Regions from separate parts of the Streptomyces sp. NPDC018000 genome, predicted to be linked through region 2. Evidence: riboswitches for the same ligand, from Rfam matches in the RefSeq annotation. Region 2 holds a riboswitch; each other region holds the start of a gene.
What was found. Region 2 has a riboswitch for cyclic di-AMP ahead of ACH4EW_RS24915 (C40 family peptidase). Riboswitches for the same ligand answer to the same signal wherever they lie in the genome.

Region 1 (4,115 bases), on a different contig from region 2:
GAGGCCATGCCGGGCGCACGGACCGAAAGCAACGGGCCGAAAGCCTCGGACCGAAAGCGGCGGTCATGATGGGCCGAGTGGTCATGAGTGCGCCGGACATGCCGTAGAGTTGTATTCACCGACGCGGGGTGGAGCAGCTCGGTAGCTCGCTGGGCTCATAACCCAGAGGTCGCAGGTTCAAATCCTGTCCCCGCTACTGAAGAATCAGGCCTGGCACGCATACAGCGTGCCAGGCCTGATTCATTTCCTCGTCGCGTTCCGGGGCAACGAGTGGACGGCCCGTGCGTGTGTGAGCTGTACCACGCAAGACAAGTACCCCATTGGCCGGTGAGGAGTCGCCGCGCCGCACCGCTCCGGTGAGCCTGGGAGTGGGGCGCGGTACCGTCCGCAGCCGCGCGGGTACCGGGCAGGAGACCACAGGTGGGGAAGCGGCAGAAACGGCGCGGCAGACATACCGAGGGCGGTGACAGCCGTGCCATGCGGTTCGTCCGTATGCTGCCCGCCCTGATGATCCTCGGCGGGCTGGCGTTCGATCTCCTCACCCCGCCGACCTTCACCGCCATTCCGCTGTTCGTGGCGGCGCCGCTGATCGCTGCGCCGTTCTTCTCGCTGTCCAGGACCATCTGCATCGGCGTTGCCTCGGTGCTGGCTGTCGCCGTGCTGCGGCTGTACAGCAACACATTGCCGTTGGTCGTGCCGTTGATCGAGTTGCTCACCCTGGCCACCGTCTCGGTCCTCGCGGTCGTGATCAACACGGTCGTACGGCGCGGAATTGAGGAGGTGGCCTCCGCGCGGGTCATCGCGGAGACCGCCATGCGGGCGGTGCTGCCGAAGCCGTCCGACCGGATCGGCGGGCTGCATGTGGCGGCGCGGTACGAGGCGGCGCAGGCGGACGAGTACGTCGGGGGCGATCTGTTCGCCGTGTCGGACACCCCGCAGGGTGTGCGGCTGGTGGTCGGGGACGTACGGGGAAAGGGACTCGGCGCCGTGGAGTCGGTGGCGGTGCTTATCGGGGCCTTCCGGGAGGCGGCCGAGCAGGAGCGTTCACTGGAGGGCGTGGCGCAGCGGCTGGAGCGGGCGCTGGCGCGGGAGTGGGCGCGGGGTGGGCTGGACGCGGTGGAGGGTTTCACCACCGCTGTGCTGGCCGAGATCCCGCCCGGGGTGCCCCGGGTGCGGATCGTCAACCGCGGTCACCCCGAGCCGCTCCTGCTGTACGCGGACGGGACGCTGGAGGTGCTGAGGCCCTCGGTGCCCGCACTGCCGCTCGGGATGGACCTGGGGGTGTGGCCCGACCGGGCGGACGAATGGGATCTGCCGGCGGGGGCGACCCTGCTCCTCTACACCGACGGTCTCTCCGAGGCGCGGAACGCCGATGGGGTCTTCTACGATCCGGCGGCCCGGCTGCGCGGTCGGATCTTTCCGGGGCCGGAGGAACTGCTGTCCGGGCTGACCGATGATGTACGGCTGCACACGGGCGGCGAGACGACCGACGACATGGCGCTGCTCGCGGTCGTACGTCCCGCGGAGGGGCAGCCGGACCGGCGCAGGATCGTGAGGATTGTGGGCCTGGAAGAGGCGTGACGGGTGGGTCGGGTGCATCGCGCGGGCCCGCTGACTCGCGCGGGTCGGGTGCTTCGCGCGGCCTGGGACGAGGCCTTGGGCGGAGGACGCCACCGTACGTAATCGAAAGGCGTCGCTCCGCATAACAATTGACGCAACGTCAGAAACTGGGTAGTGACTGAGAGGCAATCAACTCGCCCGATTCCACCCGGTTGTGCCGGTAAAGTCCAGGCCAAAGACCTGAACGATCAGTGGGAACAGCTTGGAATCAGGCCCCTGCGTCTATTAACGTTCGATAACGCAGCGCGGTCGTCCCAGCCGTCGTCAGTGGCGGCACCGTGCGCGAGCGCCGAATTCCGCAAGGGAACCGGGGAACCATCTACATGGGGTGAATCGGACACCTGTGTCTCGTGAGAGGCAGAGGCGCCCGTAGGAGACCTTCCTGCTCCGAACCCGTCAGCTAACCCGGTAGGCGAGAAGGAAGGAAAGGAGTGCGCCCCCGTGGCGTCCAACAAGCCTGCCCCCGAGGCCCCCTCTCGGTTCAGCCCCGAGTTCAGTTCCGACGTCGGTGCTGACGTCGGATCCGGTTTCGGCTCCGACCACGGAACCACCGCGACGAGGACGGCGTTCGGCACCGATTACGGCACCGATTACCGCACCGAGCCGGGCGGCGACTTCACCGGTGAGTTCGGCAGCCAATTCGGTTCCGACGGCAACGGTGAGCCCGACAGGAGCTGGGGCGAGTGGAACCCCACCGAGGAGTCCGTCCGCCCCGTACGCGGCAAGCACCGCATCGCCAAGCAGCGCAACGGACTTGCCCGTAGCTCCACGGTGCTCGGGGTGGGCGTCATCGCGGCAGTCGGCGCGGGCGGCATGGCCAGCGCGCAGAGCAAGCCGCCGGTCTCCATCTCCCTTCCCGACTCCATCTCGGACAACCTCCCCGACGCCAAGTCCCTTCCCGGTGTGGGCTCGCTGCTCTCCGGTGAGTCCGAGGACGACAAGGCCGAGGCCGCCGCTGCTGCCCCGCTCACCACTGCCGGCCTCACTACCGCCGAGGCCGAACAGGGCGCGACGGATGCGGGCGAGGCACTCCGCGCCCGCATCCTCCAGCAGGCCGAGCAGCAGCAGGCCGCCGCCGACGCCGACGCCAGGGCGGCCCAGGAGAAGGCGGCCGCGGAGAAGGCCGCCGCCGAGGCCAAGAAGCAGCAGGATGCGGCCGAGGCCAAGGCCGCCGCCGAGAAGAAGAAGGCGGAGGAGAAGGCCAAGGCGAAGGCCGAGGCGCTGCGGCTTGCCAAGCTCGCCGCCAGCTACGCCATCCCGACCTCGTCGTACACGATCACCTCGACCTTCGGCCAGGCCGGCTCGATGTGGTCCTCCGGACACCACACCGGCCTCGACTTCGCGGCGCCGACCGGCACCCCGATCAAGGCCGTACACGGCGGCACCATCAAGTCGGCGGGCTGGTCCGGTTCGTACGGCTACCACACGGTGCTGGAGCTCGAGGACGGTACGGAGGTGTCGTTCTCCCACCAGTCCTCGATCGGCGTCAGCGTCGGCCAGAAGGTCGCCACCGGTGACACCATCGGCCGGGTCGGCGCGACCGGCAATGTCACGGGCCCGCACCTCCACCTGGAGGTCCACACCCCCGACGGTACGGGCATCGACCCGATGGCCTGGCTGCGCGCCAAGGGCCTCAACCCCTGATCCGCCGGCCCGCCTTTCGGCCCGCTTGATCCGAGCCGGTTCTTGCAGTCCTGACGCTCACTGTTCCTAACCAGTGCGCGTGAGTGGGTCCTGGACCCACTGCTGCGTTCTGGGCGCATCCCGAACGGTGTTGGATGCGCTGGGTTCCCGCTTTCGCGTCCCGTTCGGCGGCACGCCTCCAGGGGCGTGATCCGTTGCGGGTGGGCGGGTTCCCTCACGCCCCCGAGTGCCTGGTGGGGCCTGGGCGGTCCGATGCCCCGCACGATCACTCCGGTCGTGTGGGGGCGGTGCCGTCCGACGCCTGATGGGGTGTCCGAGGGCGCGGCGTCCGATCGCGATGCCGGCGGCATCGTGACGGGACATGGTGCGGTAAGGCCCTGGCGGCGCTCGACAGGGTCGCCCAGGAGCACGACGCGGAGATCGCGACCGTCGCGCTTGCGTGGCTCGCGTCCCGGCCGACCGTCGCCGCGCCGATCGCCTCGGCCCGTACGGTCGAGCAGCTGCCCGCGCTGGTGGCCGTCGCCGGCCTCTCGCTGACCGAGCAGGAACTGGCCGATCTCACCGAGGCATCCGCCTGACGAGGGCTACTGCGGCGGCGGCCGGTGCGAGTTGAGACAGGGGTTGTGGCCGTAGCCGCCGTACTGCGCGGGCTGCGGGAACGGGTACGCGTACGGGGGCGTCGACAGGGGGTGGGGGCGCAGGAGGCCCATGGCCTGCGCCGCGTACGTCAGGGCGGGAGCGGCCACTTCCCTGCGTTGCCAGAGGTGGTGCAGCAGCTCCAGCTCGCGTTCGGGGAAGTCCGGGCCCGCCGTCCCGCGGCGGGCCTGTAGGCGCAGCGAGGCCAGTGACGT
Region 2 (4,115 bases):
CCGGCCCGCCGAACCAGAGCTTCTGGACCTTGCGAGCAACGACTATCTGGGCCTGACCCGGCACCCCGAGATCATTGCTGCCGCGGCCGAGGCCGCGCACCGATGGGGCGCGGGGGCGACCGGATCACGGCTCGTCACCGGCTCCACCGCACTGCACGCCGAACTCGAACGCGAACTGGCCGATTTCTGCGGTTTCGAGGCGGCTCTGGTGCTGTCGTCGGGCTACGCGGCCAATCTCGCCGCCCTCACCGCTCTCACCGGTCGCGGCTCGCTGATCGTCTCCGACGCGGTCAACCACGCCTCGATCGTGGATGGTTGCCGGCTGTCCCGGGCCGAGACCGCCGTCGTGCCGCATGCCGACCCCGATGCCGTACGCAAGGCGCTGCAGGCACACGAGGGACGCGCGTTGGCGGCCACCGACTCGGTCTTCTCGGTCGACGGCGATGCCGCGCCGCTTTCCGAACTGGCCGACGTCTGCCGAGCGGAGGGCGCCGCACTGCTCGTCGACGACGCACATGGCCTCGGCGTGCTGGGCGAAGGCGGCCGGGGTGCGCTCGCCGCCGCCGGTCTTGCGGGCAGCGAGGGAATCGTCACCACGCTCACGCTGTCCAAGTCCCTGGGCAGCCAGGGCGGAGCGGTCCTCGGACCGGCCCGGGTCATCGAGCATTTGGTCAATACGGCTCGTACATTCATCTTCGACACGGGTCTCGCACCGGCCGCGGCGGGCGCCGCTCTGGGGAGCCTGCGGCTGCTCCATCGCGAGCCGGAACGCGCCGGCAGAGCCCGCGCGGTCGCCACCGCTCTGTACGAGCGGCTGACCGAGGCCGGTCTGACCGCCGTCCGCCCCGACGCGGCAGTGGTCTCGGTGCGGGCACCCTCGGCGGATGCGGCGGTGCGCTGGGCGGCCGACTGCCGCACCGCGGGAATCGCGGTGGGATGCTTCCGGCCGCCGTCGGTGCCGGACGGTGTCTCCCGGCTGCGACTGACCGCGCGAGCCGACCTGACCCAGCATCAGATCGCCACCGCCGTGGCGATCGTGCGACGGACCGCTCCCGTCAGCTGACCGAACCCCGGTGCAGGCCGGAGACGAAAATTTTCCAGGCCGCCGCGGAGAACCGCAACGGTGGCCTGGACACATCCTTGAAGTCCCGTACGGCCAGCCGTCCGTTTCCGAACGGCGCGGTCTCCACACAGTTGTTCATACCCGTGCTGCGGCTGCTGCGCCGCCACCGTAAATCGTGCTGTGCGAGGCAATCCGACATGAGCCCCCCTCGGGCAGTCCGGGGTCACCGACCGTCGCGGTCGATCGCGGCGATGAGGTCCAACGAGTGCTGCGGCGACAGCGCGTGCGCCTGCATGGTGCGGAAGGCCGAGCTGTACGCCTCAAGGTCTTCTTTCCGCTCCAGATAGAGGCTACTCGTCAAATGGTCGAGAACTACCACGTCCAGATCAGAAGTGTTCGGAAATGAGAAGATAACGAAAGGGCCGGTGAGTCCGGCATGGCAACCGACCGAGAATGGCAGCAACTGAAGCTCCACGTGAGGTAGTTGAGCCACGCGAGTCAGATGGCGCAGCTGGTTTCTCATCACCCGGCCCCCGCCGACCTCGCGCCGCAGCACCGCCTCGTCGAGCACCGCGCTCAGCCGCAGCGGCGGATCGGTCCGAAGCACCCCTTGCCGGGCGAGCCGCACCTCCACCAGCGAGTCCAGCTGGCGGGCGGGTAACCCGTCCAGCGATGCCCGGGTCACCGCGCGTGCGTAGTCGGCCGTCTGCAGGAGCCCCGGCACTACCGAGGTCTCCAAGGTCCGCGCGGTCCGCGCCTGGGACTCCAGACTGATGAAGTCGCGGTACTGCGGCGGGATCAGACCGCGATAGGCATGCCACCATCCGGTACCGCCACCGCCCGCCGAACCCGCCAGCGCTGCAAGAAGCGTCCGCAACTGCGTGTCGTCCACGCCGTACGCGTCCAGCAGCCGGGTCACATCGGCCGGTCGCACCCCACTGACACCGGTTTCGATCCGGCTCACCTTCGACTGGTGCCAGCCGAGCGTCCGAGCGGCGTCCCGACTTGTCAATCCGGACGCGTGGCGCAGACTCCGGAGCTCCTCCCCGAGCTTGCGGCGCCTTACCGCAGGGCCGTGCTGCATCTGCGGCCTCCCTCCCTCTTCCGCCGAGCGGACAGTGTGACGCCCGCGTACGGCCTTGCGTGGCAGGGTCACCGCATTGAGCGACAGATATATGCATATCTTGGTGGATCGCCGTTGCGGAGAGCAGCACCAGTGGCAATCCGGCGCGAAGCGCGACCGAGACCGGTGGTGGGTCGGTTCCGAGGGGAAAGGGACGGCTAGCCATGGCAGACCATCGGGAAGCAAGCGTCGCTCTGCCACTGTCGACGGCGGCAAGACAGATCACGGCCGGGGCCACGGGCGTGATGTCCGGACAGGCGTCAGCGGACCCGCCCGTAATAGACGCTCTTCGTCCAGATCTTCTCCAGCCGGACCACCGCGCCGGTCCTCGGTGAGTGCCAGATCTTGCCCTTGCCGGCGTAGATCCCCACGTGGTAGATGCTGCGGCCGTGATGGAAGAAGACCAGGTCGCCACGTTGCCTGTGCGAGGCGGGGATATGGCGAGTCTTGTTGTACTGCTGCTGGGCCGTGCGCGGGATTTTCTTGCCCGCCTTCTTGAACGAATAGACCGTCAGACCCGAGCAGTCGAAGCGGTTGGGGCCGGTGGCCCCCCACCCGTACGGCGATCCCTTCTTCGATGCGGCGATGTTGAGCGCTTTCATCGAGAAAGTCGCTGCCTGGGCCTGGCTCGTGGCGCCAGGGGCGAGCATGGTGCCGCCGACCGCGGCCAGTGTCAGAACCGAGGCCGTGCCGGCCCGGGCGAGCAGAGACGGGACATGAACCTGCGCAGTCATGCGCAACCCTTCGTCAGCCGCCTGTGAAGGATGACCTGTCGGGTTCGGGCTGGCGAAGTTGCCCGGCCGCCCCTGGGCGGCTTCACCCCGAGGGCCGACCGGTGTTCCGGTCGGCCCGTTGTGCTCGGGTCCTCCACTCCTGCCGATCCACTTCTGTCGACCAGGCATCCGGACGGCGGCAGGACTCGGCGTCCGCCCGAACCGCCCCGCCGCGGTGGCGGGGGCTTGTCGTCCCAGGGATCTTGACTCACCGGCTGCCCGATTTCTCAGGGAAAGCAGCGATATGTGAGGCTTCTCACGACTGATCCGTTCGGGTGAGGCTGATGAATTCGGACGCTCTGCCGGTCGCTCGGACCGGTCTCGTACCAGGGGTGGAATGACAGATTCCGCTCACTGTCCTCATAGGAAAGCGCAAGTTGAGATGTCCCTCGCGAGGGCGAACCCCTACGCCGAACGAGCGAGGAATTCCGATTTGCCTGCCGGGCGTGTCGCGCAGGGGAGTTGAGCAAAGCCCGTCAGAGGTGAAGGCAGGGGGAGTTGACCGGACTCGGCAGGGGTGTCGGCGAACTGGCCGATCAACTCGTCCGAGCAGGGGGCACGGTGACACGTTCCGCCCGCCGTTCCCCGTCCAGTACACGCAGCGCCCGCGCCAGGGTGGCGGCGTGGATCTGTGCTTCTCCGCGCTCATGCATCAACGCCAGTGCGTCCCGTAGCGCGCCCGCCCGTGAGACCAGCGCCTGTGCGGCGCGCAGTGCGCCGTAGGTGTCGCTGCCGCGGGCCGGGTTGATCCGGCCCAGTTGGTCGAGGGCTTCGAGGTAGCAGTCGATGAACTCTCCCTCGGCGCACGTCAGTGCGGGGAGCGGCGGCAACTCCGGTGACTGCATCGGGCGTTCACCTCGCGCTGTGCGGCGGGAATGACGACATCCGGTTCTCCACGATGTGGTCCACCAGGCCGTACGCCTTGGCGCCCGCCGCGTCGAGAATGAGGTCGCGCTCGATGCAGGTGGTGATCTGCTCGGCGCTCCGGCCGGTGTGACGGGCCAACAGCGTGGTGAGCATCTCGCGGACCCGTTCCATTTCCTGTGCCTCGATCTCGAGATCGGACGGCTGACCCCGAACCGGCTCGGTGAGGTCGGGCTGCTTTACGACGACCCTGGCACCGGGCAGTGCGTGCCGTCGTCCGGGAGTGCCCGCG
Region 3 (4,115 bases), on a different contig from region 2:
TGCGTTCCTCGACGTCAGCCCGCCCGTGGTGGACGGCGTCGAGCGCCCGGACGACGTCCTCGGCCGGCACCTCGGTCAGGAAGCCGACCCGGCCCAGGTCGATCCCGAGGACGGCGGCGTGATTCTTGGCCGCGATCCTGGCGCCGCGCAGAAATGTGCCGTCTCCTCCGAGTGTCACGATGAGATCGGGGTTGCCCGCGACATGGGCCTCCTCCCGTCCGCCGCGCCGGCGCGCGTCGTTGCGCCACACGTCGATGTCCGTGCACGGAACGACTTCGCCCGCACACCAGTCGCGTACGACGCGCGCCGCGGCAACGGCCTCGGGACGGCCTTGGTGGACAACGACTCCCACCCGCTCGACACTCATCTCGCTCCGACTCCCGTGTTTCGACGATGTGACGATGCCCTGATCCCACCTTGATGGTCCGCGGGTGTGCGGCTTCGTCGCCGGGCCGACAGACCCTCCTCGGTCAGGCGATCGGGCCTCTGAGGAGCGCAGTGTGGTCCGCCCGCCGCGCGGCAGACCGGTAGGAGTGCCCCCATGCACGAGATGGCGGCGGGTCGCGCATCCACGGTCTTGGTGCCAGCCTGGAGACATGGCTTGGGCGTCGTGGACGACTCGCGGTGTGTTCTCCGGGCGCGGTGGCGTGCTCACGGACGAGGTCGGCGTCCTGACCGGAGACCTGACCGTTCACACGACCTGGGCCGATGAAACGGCCCAGGTCACTGTGCAGTACACGGGTGCGATCGACTGGTTCACCATGTCGGGCAGTCCCGTGCCGTGCTGCTCCGAGGATGACAGCCGGCGCCTTCACGAGGCGGTGGTGAAGTCCGTCCGGGAGGGAGGAGCGGCCACGGTTCCGAGGCCTCCGCCGCAGAAGCCGGAGCGGCCGGCCGAGAACGCCCAGGAGTGAGCGTTACGTCGCAGGCCACGGGGTCATGACGCCGGTCGTCCCCGTGCGGGCCTTCTCCGGTCTCCACGCCGGGTGAGCAGCCGAAAGGCGGTCCCTGACCGGCGGGTGTGGTCCTTTCCGAGGGGCTTGTCCGGCCCCTCGCCACCCGTCGGCCCTGAACCGCCGTCGGCGCTGCTGCGACTCAGTAGGCCCCGAACACGTTGTCGATGGAGCCGTACTTGTCGGCGGCGTAGTTGCACGCAGCGGTGATGTTGGCGACCGGGTCGTAGCTGTCCGTCGACGTACCGGGCACATGGTAGGCACGGAACGTCGGGTCGATGATCTGGAGGAGGCCCTTGGAGGGCGTTCCGGCGGCGGCGTTCGAGTCCCAGTTGTTGATGGCCAGGGGGTTGCCAGAGGATTCGCGCAGGATGTTGCGGTGGATTCCCTCATAGCTGCCGGGGATGCCGTGCTGGGCCATGACAGCCAGCGACTCCTTGATCCAGCCGTCCAGATCGTTCGTGTACGTCGCGGGCGGCGCGGCCGGTGCGGCGGTGGCAGTTGCGGAAGTCTCGGAATCGGCCTGGGCGCCGATTGTCAGCTTCATGCCCGGGAGAAGCAGTGCGGGGTTTTCACCGACGATCTCTCGATTGTCCTCGTACAGCTTCTGCCAGCCGCCGCTGAGGGAATTCCCCTGCGCGATCTTGGAAAGGGTGTCGCCCGCGATCACGGAATAGATGACGGGCGCGTCCTTCTGTGCGGACTCTTCCCCGACGGCGGCGACGGTCGACGCGGCCTTTTCGGCGGTGACGGACTGCGCCGGCGCGGCCGAGGCGAAGCCGGCACCGATCAGCGGAAGCACGAGAGCGGCTCCGCCCGTGGTCGCGGCTACGAGACCGCGGGTCAGCGAAGTGGACTTACGACGACGGTAGTTACCGATTGCGGACATGGCGAATTCCTCTCCGTCGCCTACGAGGTGAGCTGTCGGGTTCGGACTGGAGATGTCCGGCCGCACGCAATGCGGCTTCACCCCGAGCCGTTCCGGATACCGGACCGGCAACTTACCTGGGTCCCCCGCTCCTGCCGGACGTGAGTGGTCGGATTGCCGGACGGCGGCAGGATTCGGCGTTCCGTCCGGATTGACGGTGACCGTAGGCGAGAAACACCGAAAGGAACAAGCCCCCATTTTGGATCACATTTCATTTGCAAGATCGAATCGCGGAATCGGCAGTAATCCACCTCACACCGCGAAGTCAAAATTCCTTGCACAGAAGGGAACCGCGCTGAACGCTGCGGCATCTTGAGCTGCGAACGTGACTCACACCACGAGATTTCCAAAAAGGGGCAATTCGGTCAACAAGCAAAGGTTGCAATTCTCTTCAAATGTCTTTTTATTAACCAAGAGGCTATTTCTAAGCAAATCGCCCATACTTGGACATTTGCATGGCGATCCGGGTGCCTCGTGTGAAGCCGGCCCAGCGCCATGAGCAGCAGCAGCCGGTCGCCCCCGAGCCTTCACAGCCCGCATCGTCCGGACACCTTGCTCGGCTACCGTGCCCCCGAAACTCTGTACACGTACGGACTGCGGGGACCTGCCGGTGCGGGGCGCCCAGCTGGGAGAGAGCGATGAACACGTCGACGGCGTCGGCGGGAGCGGGCGAGTTGAAGCGCCGTCTGAGCGTGTTCGACGCCGTGGTCATCGGCCTGGGTTCAATGCTGGGTGCCGGCATCTTCGTCGCACCGGCGCCTGCCGCCGCGGCCGCCGGGTCGGGGCTGCTGCTCGGCCTGGGGCTGGCTGCGGTGGTCGCGTACTGCAACGCGACGTCCTCAGCCCGGCTGGCAGGTCGCTACCCGCAGTCGGGTGGCACCTATGTGTACGGCCGTGAACGCCTGGGCGACTTCTGGGGCTATCTCGCAGGCTGGGGATTCGTCGTCGGCAAGACTGCTTCCTGCGCGGCCATGGCGTTGACCGTGGGCTCCTATGTGTGGCCCGGCCAGACGCACACGGTGGCTGTCGCGGCGGTGGTGGCGCTGACCGCGCTCAACTACACCGGTCTGCACAAGTCCGCCTGGCTGACCCGAGTGATCGTCGCATTCGTCCTGGCGGTCCTCGCAGCCGTGATCACCGCCTGTCTCACCGGCGGCACTGCCGATGCAGGGCGTCTGACCATCGGCGCGGACGCCACTGCCGGCGGAGTGCTGCAGGCGGCCGGTCTGCTGTTCTTCGCGTTCGCCGGGTACGCGCGGATCGCCACCCTCGGCGAAGAGGTACGCGACCCGCAGCGCACCATCCCCCGAGCGATCGCGCTCGCGCTGGGCATCACGCTGCTCGTCTACGCGGCCGTCGCCGTCACGGTGCTGGCCGTCCTGGGCCCCGACCGCCTCGCCCATGCCACGGCCCCGCTGGCCGAGGCCGCACGCGCGGCGGGCGTCCCCGGCCTCGCGCCGGTGGTGCAGGGAGGTGCGGCCGTCGCCGCGCTCGGCTCCCTGCTCGCGCTCATCCTCGGTGTCTCACGCACCACCCTGGCCATGGCCCGCGACCGCCACCTGCCGCATGTCCTGGCCGCGGTGCACCCGCGCTTCGAGGTTCCTCACCGTGCGGAGGTCGCCGTCGGCGCAGTGGTCGCGGTCCTTGCCGCCACGACCGACGTCCGAGGGGCGATCGGGTTCTCCTCCTTCGGTGTCCTCGCCTACTACGCCATCGCCAACGCCGCCGCCTGGACCCTCACCCCGGACGAAGGCCGCGCGCCCCGCATCGTGCCCGTCGCCGGCCTCGCGGGCTGTCTGCTCCTCGCCTTCGCCCTGCCGTCGGCTTCGGTCATCTCCGGCACGGTGGTGATCGCGGCCGGGGCTGTGGCCTATGGCGTACGCAGGGTTCTCGGCCGAAACACGCCGTAGTGCCTTCTTGCCGGAAACATGGGCTTTCAGCGGCTCACTCGGCACTCCGGGCTCGTGTCCAGGCGGCGTCGCGCAGCAGGTGCAGGCCGTTGAGGCCGACGCGTACGGTGAGCGCCGGGGCCGCTCGGTGATCTGCGCGCTGTACGACAACCACGTCGCCGAACTTCTCGACCAGGCCCTCTTCCACGTCGAGCACCTGCGCCTCGGACTGCACGACACCCCCACGGAGGAAGCCGGCGGCGCGGTGGCGGCCGCCCCCGTCCACTGAAGCCGGAGGCGGCCGCTACGATCACCCCGCCCTGCGTCAGGTGGACGGGAACGTGA
Region 4 (4,115 bases), on a different contig from region 2:
CCGGGCGCGGTGCAGACGCAGCTGCTGATCGGCCGGATCGGCGCCGACCGGCACGACAGCGTATGGCCGGCCCAGGTGCTGGGCACATACTGCCTGGGCGGCACGCTCACCTCCCGGCTGGATCGTGTGCTGCGAGAGGAGAAGGGCTACACCTACGGCGTACGGGCCTTCGCTCAGGTGCTGCGGTCGTCGGCCCCGGATTCCGCCTCGGGGGCGACCGGTGCCGCGATGCTGGCCATCAGCGGATCGGTGGACACGGAGTCCACGGGGCCGGCGCTGAAGGACCTGTGGACGGTCCTGCGGACCCTGGCCGCGGAGGGGCTGACCGACGAAGAGCGCGAGACGGCCGTGCAGAACCTCGTGGGTGTCGCCCCGCTGAAGTTCGAGACGGCGGCCTCGGTCGCGGGCACCCTCGCCGACCAGGTCGAGCAGCACCTCCCGGACGACTACCAGGCACAGCTGTACGCCCGGCTCGCGGAGACCGGCACGGTCGAGGCGACCGCAGCGGTGGTCAACGCCTTCCCGGGTGACCGGCTGGTCACGATCCTCGTCGGTGACGCGGCACAGATCGAGGAGCCGGTCCGGGCCCTGGGCATCGGAGAGGTGTCGGTGGTCGCAGGCTGACGGTCGTACGCACCCGCCGCGGACGCCGGACGACCGGCCGGCCGGCCCGTCGGGTGTGCCGGTTCACCGGTCGACTGTCGCGTTCGACCGAGCACCGACCGCACCGGCCGGTCCACCGGCCCGCCACATTTCCGCATAACGGGACAAAAGGAATGCCCCTGTGAGTGAGATCTCGCCGGGGTATTCCTTTTTGTCCGTTCCGGTGGAGAGGTTGCCTGCCTGTCCTGTGGGATGCGCTACAAAACGGCCTGTCCGTTTGGTGAATGAAAGTGACCCCACTTAGCGTCGGCTGGGCTGTCCGTCACTCGTATGCCGCATCCGCGACGTACCGGGCAGCCATCGCCGAGTCCCCGTCAGGCGCGAGCCTGGGGAGCCGGGGACCCATGCAGTCCCTGGGGTGAATCGGATTCCTGAGCCTCGATGGGGCCGGGGCGTCCGTAGGAGACCTTCCTGCTCCGAACCCGTCAGCTAACCCGGTAGGCGAGAAGGAAGGAAAGGATCAGCCGCTTCATGGCGTTCACCCGTGCCACCGGGAAGCATCGTGCCCCGAGTCGACTGACGCGCAGGAGTGCGAAGATCGCCGGCGCCGCGACCCTGGCCACCACCGGCGTCATCGGCGGCATGGCCTCTCCGGCTCTCGCCGCGGACCCCTCCGTCAGCGACACCGGCCTGAACCAGCTCATAGCCATCGAGGGCGCCGTCGCCGACCAGATCGAAGCCCAGGCCGACGCGCAGAAGCGCCAGGCCGATGCCGCGGCGAAGGCGAAGGCGGAGGCCCGGCAGAAGGCGGAGGCCAAGAAGGAGGCCGAGGCCAAGAAGGAGGCCGAGGCGCGCGCCGAGAAGGCCCGCGCCGCCCGGTCTGCCGAGCGCACACGCCTGGGTTCCTTCCAGCTCCCGGTAGCTGGTTCGTATGTCACCACCGGCTACAAGTCGAGCGGTTCCCTCTGGTCCTCCGGCAGCCACTCGGGCATCGACTTCCACGCCGCGTCCGGCAGCCCCGTCGTCGCTGTCGGCGCCGGTACGGTCGTCGAGGCGGGCTGGGGCGGCGCGTACGGCAACAACGTCGTGTTGCGGATGGCGGACGGCACGTACACCCAGTACGGCCATCTCTCCTCGATCGGTGTCTCCGTCGGCCAGAGCGTCGGGGCGGGCCAGCAGATCGGCCTCTCCGGCTCGACCGGCAACTCCACCGGACCACACCTCCACTTCGAGGCCCGGACCGCGCCGTCGTACGGCTCCGACTTGGACCCCGTCGCATACTTGCGCGCCCACGGCGTCAACGTCTGACCGACGCTCCACCCGCAGCGCCCTTTCGAAGGCCCCGGCAGCACGCCGGGGCCTTCGCTGTGCCCGGCCTCCGCGCCTGCCGGCAGTACCCGCTCCTCGAGCCGTCCTGTGGCCAAGAGATATTCATGGATTTCCACCCGGCATCGGAAAGGCGACCGCATCGCAATGGAGCCGCGGCACAGGCGCCGGTCGGCCGTTTTGAGCTGTCCGAATTCTCTCCGGTCGTCGGGTTGGCGAAGCGAAAAAGCCGCGGCCCCGGACAAAGGGTGCCGCGGCTCTTTCGCGCGAAATGGTTCAGACGGTTTCCGGAAGCTCGTCGAGACCTTCGGCGACAAGCTTCGCCAGACGGTCCAGGGCGACTTCGGAGTCGTCGGCCTCGGACGCAAGCACGATCTCGTCGCCGCCGTGCGCGCCGAGACCGAGCACCGCGAGTATGGAGGCGGCGTTCACCGGGTCGCCGTCGGCCTTGGAGATCGTCACGGGGACGCCGGAAGCCGTGGCGGCACGGACGAAGATGGAAGCGGGACGGGCGTGCAGCCCCTCGGCCCAACCGACGTTGACGCGACGCTCAGCCATGGTTCCGCCCTTCACGAATCAATAGTTGTCTAGACCAGACTCTCATGCGGTGCGCGATTTTCCCGCCGAACCGCGGAATGCCCACAACCCGTGCGGTACCGCCGATCGGCCCCCTCAGACTGCCCTGGCCCCAAGCCCTACGCGACCGCTGACGGAGCCGTAGGCTTTGCGCATGCAGCCCTCGCCGGAGCAGAGTCCGCATCACGTGTACCCCGACCACTGGGAAGCGGACGTGGTCCTCCGCGACGGAGGAACCGCCCGGATCAGGCCCATCACCACGGACGACGCCGAACGGCTGGTCAGCTTCTACGAGCAGGTCTCCGACGAGTCGAAGTACTACCGCTTCTTCGCCCCGTACCCCCGTCTGTCCGACAGAGACGTGTACCGCTTCACCCATCACGACTACGTCGACCGGGTGGGGCTCGCGGTCACGGTCGGCGGCGAGTTCATCGCGACCGTCCGCTACGACCGGATCGACGAGCGGGGCAGGTCTGCCTCCGTACCCGCCGACGAGGCCGAGGTCGCCTTTCTGGTCCAGGACGCGCATCAGGGCCGGGGTGTGGCATCGGCGCTCCTCGAACACATCGCGGCCGTCGCCCGCGAGCGCGGCATCCGCCGCTTCGTGGCCGAGGTGCTGCCCGCCAACAACAAGATGATCAAGGTGTTCCGGGACGCCGGGTACACCCAGCAGCGCAGCTTCGAGGACGGCTCCGTCCATCTCACCCTGGACCTCGAACCGACCGCCGAGTCGCTCGCCGTGCAGCGCGGCCGTGAGCAGCGGGCCGAGGCGCGCTCCGTGCAACGGCTGCTCGCGCCCGGATCCGTCGCCGTCATCGGCGCAGGCCGCACTCCCGGCGGGGTCGGCCGCACGGTCCTGCGCAACCTCCTCGGGGCCGGGTTCACCGGCCGTACGTACGCCGTGAACCGCGCCTTCGCCGCCGACCAGGGCACGATCGACGGTGTCCCCGCTCACCGTTCCATCAGCGAGATCGACGAACCGGTCGACCTCGCGGTCGTCGCCGTCCCCGCAGACCGGGTTCCGGAGGTCGTCGCCGACTGCGGTGAGCACGGCGTTCAGGGCCTGGTCGTCCTCTCCGCCGGATACGCCGAATGGGGCGCCGAAGGCAGGGAGCGGCAGCGTGAACTGGTCCGCCAGGCCCGCTCGTACGGGATGCGGATCGTCGGCCCGAATGCCTTCGGCGTCATCAACAACGCCGAGGCCGTCCGGCTGAACGCCTCCCTCGCCCCCGAGCCGCCCGCGCCCGGACGCATCGGCCTCTTCACCCAGTCCGGAGCGATCGGCATCGCGCTGCTCTCCGGGCTCTACCGGCGCGGCGCCGGCCTCTCCACCTTCATCTCCGCCGGCAACCGCGCCGACATCTCGGGAAACGACTTCCTGCAGTACTGGTACGAGGACCCGGACACCGATGTCGCCCTGCTGTACCTCGAATCGCTCGGCAACCCCCGCAAGTTCACCCGCCTCGCGCGGCGCACCGCGGCCGTGAAGCCGGTGGTCGTGGTGAAGGGCGCCCGGCACAGCGGTTCCACCCCGCCCGGCCATGCGGTGCCGGTCAGCCGGGTCCCGGACGCGACGGTCTCCGCGCTCATGCGGCAGGCGGGCGTGATCC

Region 1: linked by a shared signal. The riboswitch ahead of ACH4EW_RS04535 (M23 family metallopeptidase) and the one ahead of ACH4EW_RS24915 (C40 family peptidase) in region 2 are both predicted to bind cyclic di-AMP.
Region 3: linked by a shared signal. The riboswitch ahead of ACH4EW_RS26205 (transglycosylase SLT domain-containing protein) and the one ahead of ACH4EW_RS24915 (C40 family peptidase) in region 2 are both predicted to bind cyclic di-AMP.
Region 4: linked by a shared signal. The riboswitch ahead of ACH4EW_RS14015 (M23 family metallopeptidase) and the one ahead of ACH4EW_RS24915 (C40 family peptidase) in region 2 are both predicted to bind cyclic di-AMP.

What each region holds. Positions count from the first base shown of each region.
Region 1 is NZ_JBIRGM010000002.1:18,704-22,818, reverse strand. It holds tRNA gene ACH4EW_RS04545 (tRNA-Met) at 123-196, shown strand; gene ACH4EW_RS04540 (PP2C family protein-serine/threonine phosphatase) at 478-1,581, shown strand; cyclic di-AMP (ydaO/yuaA leader) riboswitch at 1,898-2,050, shown strand; gene ACH4EW_RS04535 (M23 family metallopeptidase) at 2,062-3,264, shown strand; partial or broken gene ACH4EW_RS04530 (IS200/IS605 family accessory protein TnpB-related protein) at 3,331-3,633, opposite strand; partial or broken gene ACH4EW_RS04525 (aldo/keto reductase) at 3,636-3,842, shown strand; gene ACH4EW_RS04520 (PrsW family intramembrane metalloprotease) at 3,849-4,115, opposite strand, start outside.
Region 2 is NZ_JBIRGM010000014.1:148,059-152,173, reverse strand. It holds gene ACH4EW_RS24930 (8-amino-7-oxononanoate synthase) at 1-1,063, shown strand, start outside; gene ACH4EW_RS24925 (DUF397 domain-containing protein) at 1,056-1,262, opposite strand; gene ACH4EW_RS24920 (helix-turn-helix domain-containing protein) at 1,287-2,147, opposite strand; gene ACH4EW_RS24915 (C40 family peptidase) at 2,447-2,920, opposite strand; cyclic di-AMP (ydaO/yuaA leader) riboswitch at 2,924-3,097, opposite strand; gene ACH4EW_RS24910 (hypothetical protein) at 3,496-3,804, opposite strand; gene ACH4EW_RS24905 (ATP-dependent Clp protease proteolytic subunit) at 3,812-4,115, opposite strand, start outside.
Region 3 is NZ_JBIRGM010000017.1:61,287-65,401, reverse strand. It holds gene ACH4EW_RS26215 (NAD(+)/NADH kinase) at 1-367, opposite strand, end outside; gene ACH4EW_RS26210 (hypothetical protein) at 597-914, shown strand; gene ACH4EW_RS26205 (transglycosylase SLT domain-containing protein) at 1,096-1,842, opposite strand; cyclic di-AMP (ydaO/yuaA leader) riboswitch at 1,847-2,031, opposite strand; gene ACH4EW_RS26200 (APC family permease) at 2,520-3,791, shown strand; partial or broken gene ACH4EW_RS26195 (transcriptional regulator) at 3,898-4,059, shown strand.
Region 4 is NZ_JBIRGM010000004.1:541,275-545,389, reverse strand. It holds gene ACH4EW_RS14020 (M16 family metallopeptidase) at 1-624, shown strand, start outside; cyclic di-AMP (ydaO/yuaA leader) riboswitch at 955-1,122, shown strand; gene ACH4EW_RS14015 (M23 family metallopeptidase) at 1,135-1,911, shown strand; gene ACH4EW_RS14010 (HPr family phosphocarrier protein) at 2,206-2,487, opposite strand; gene ACH4EW_RS14005 (GNAT family N-acetyltransferase) at 2,660-4,115, shown strand, end outside.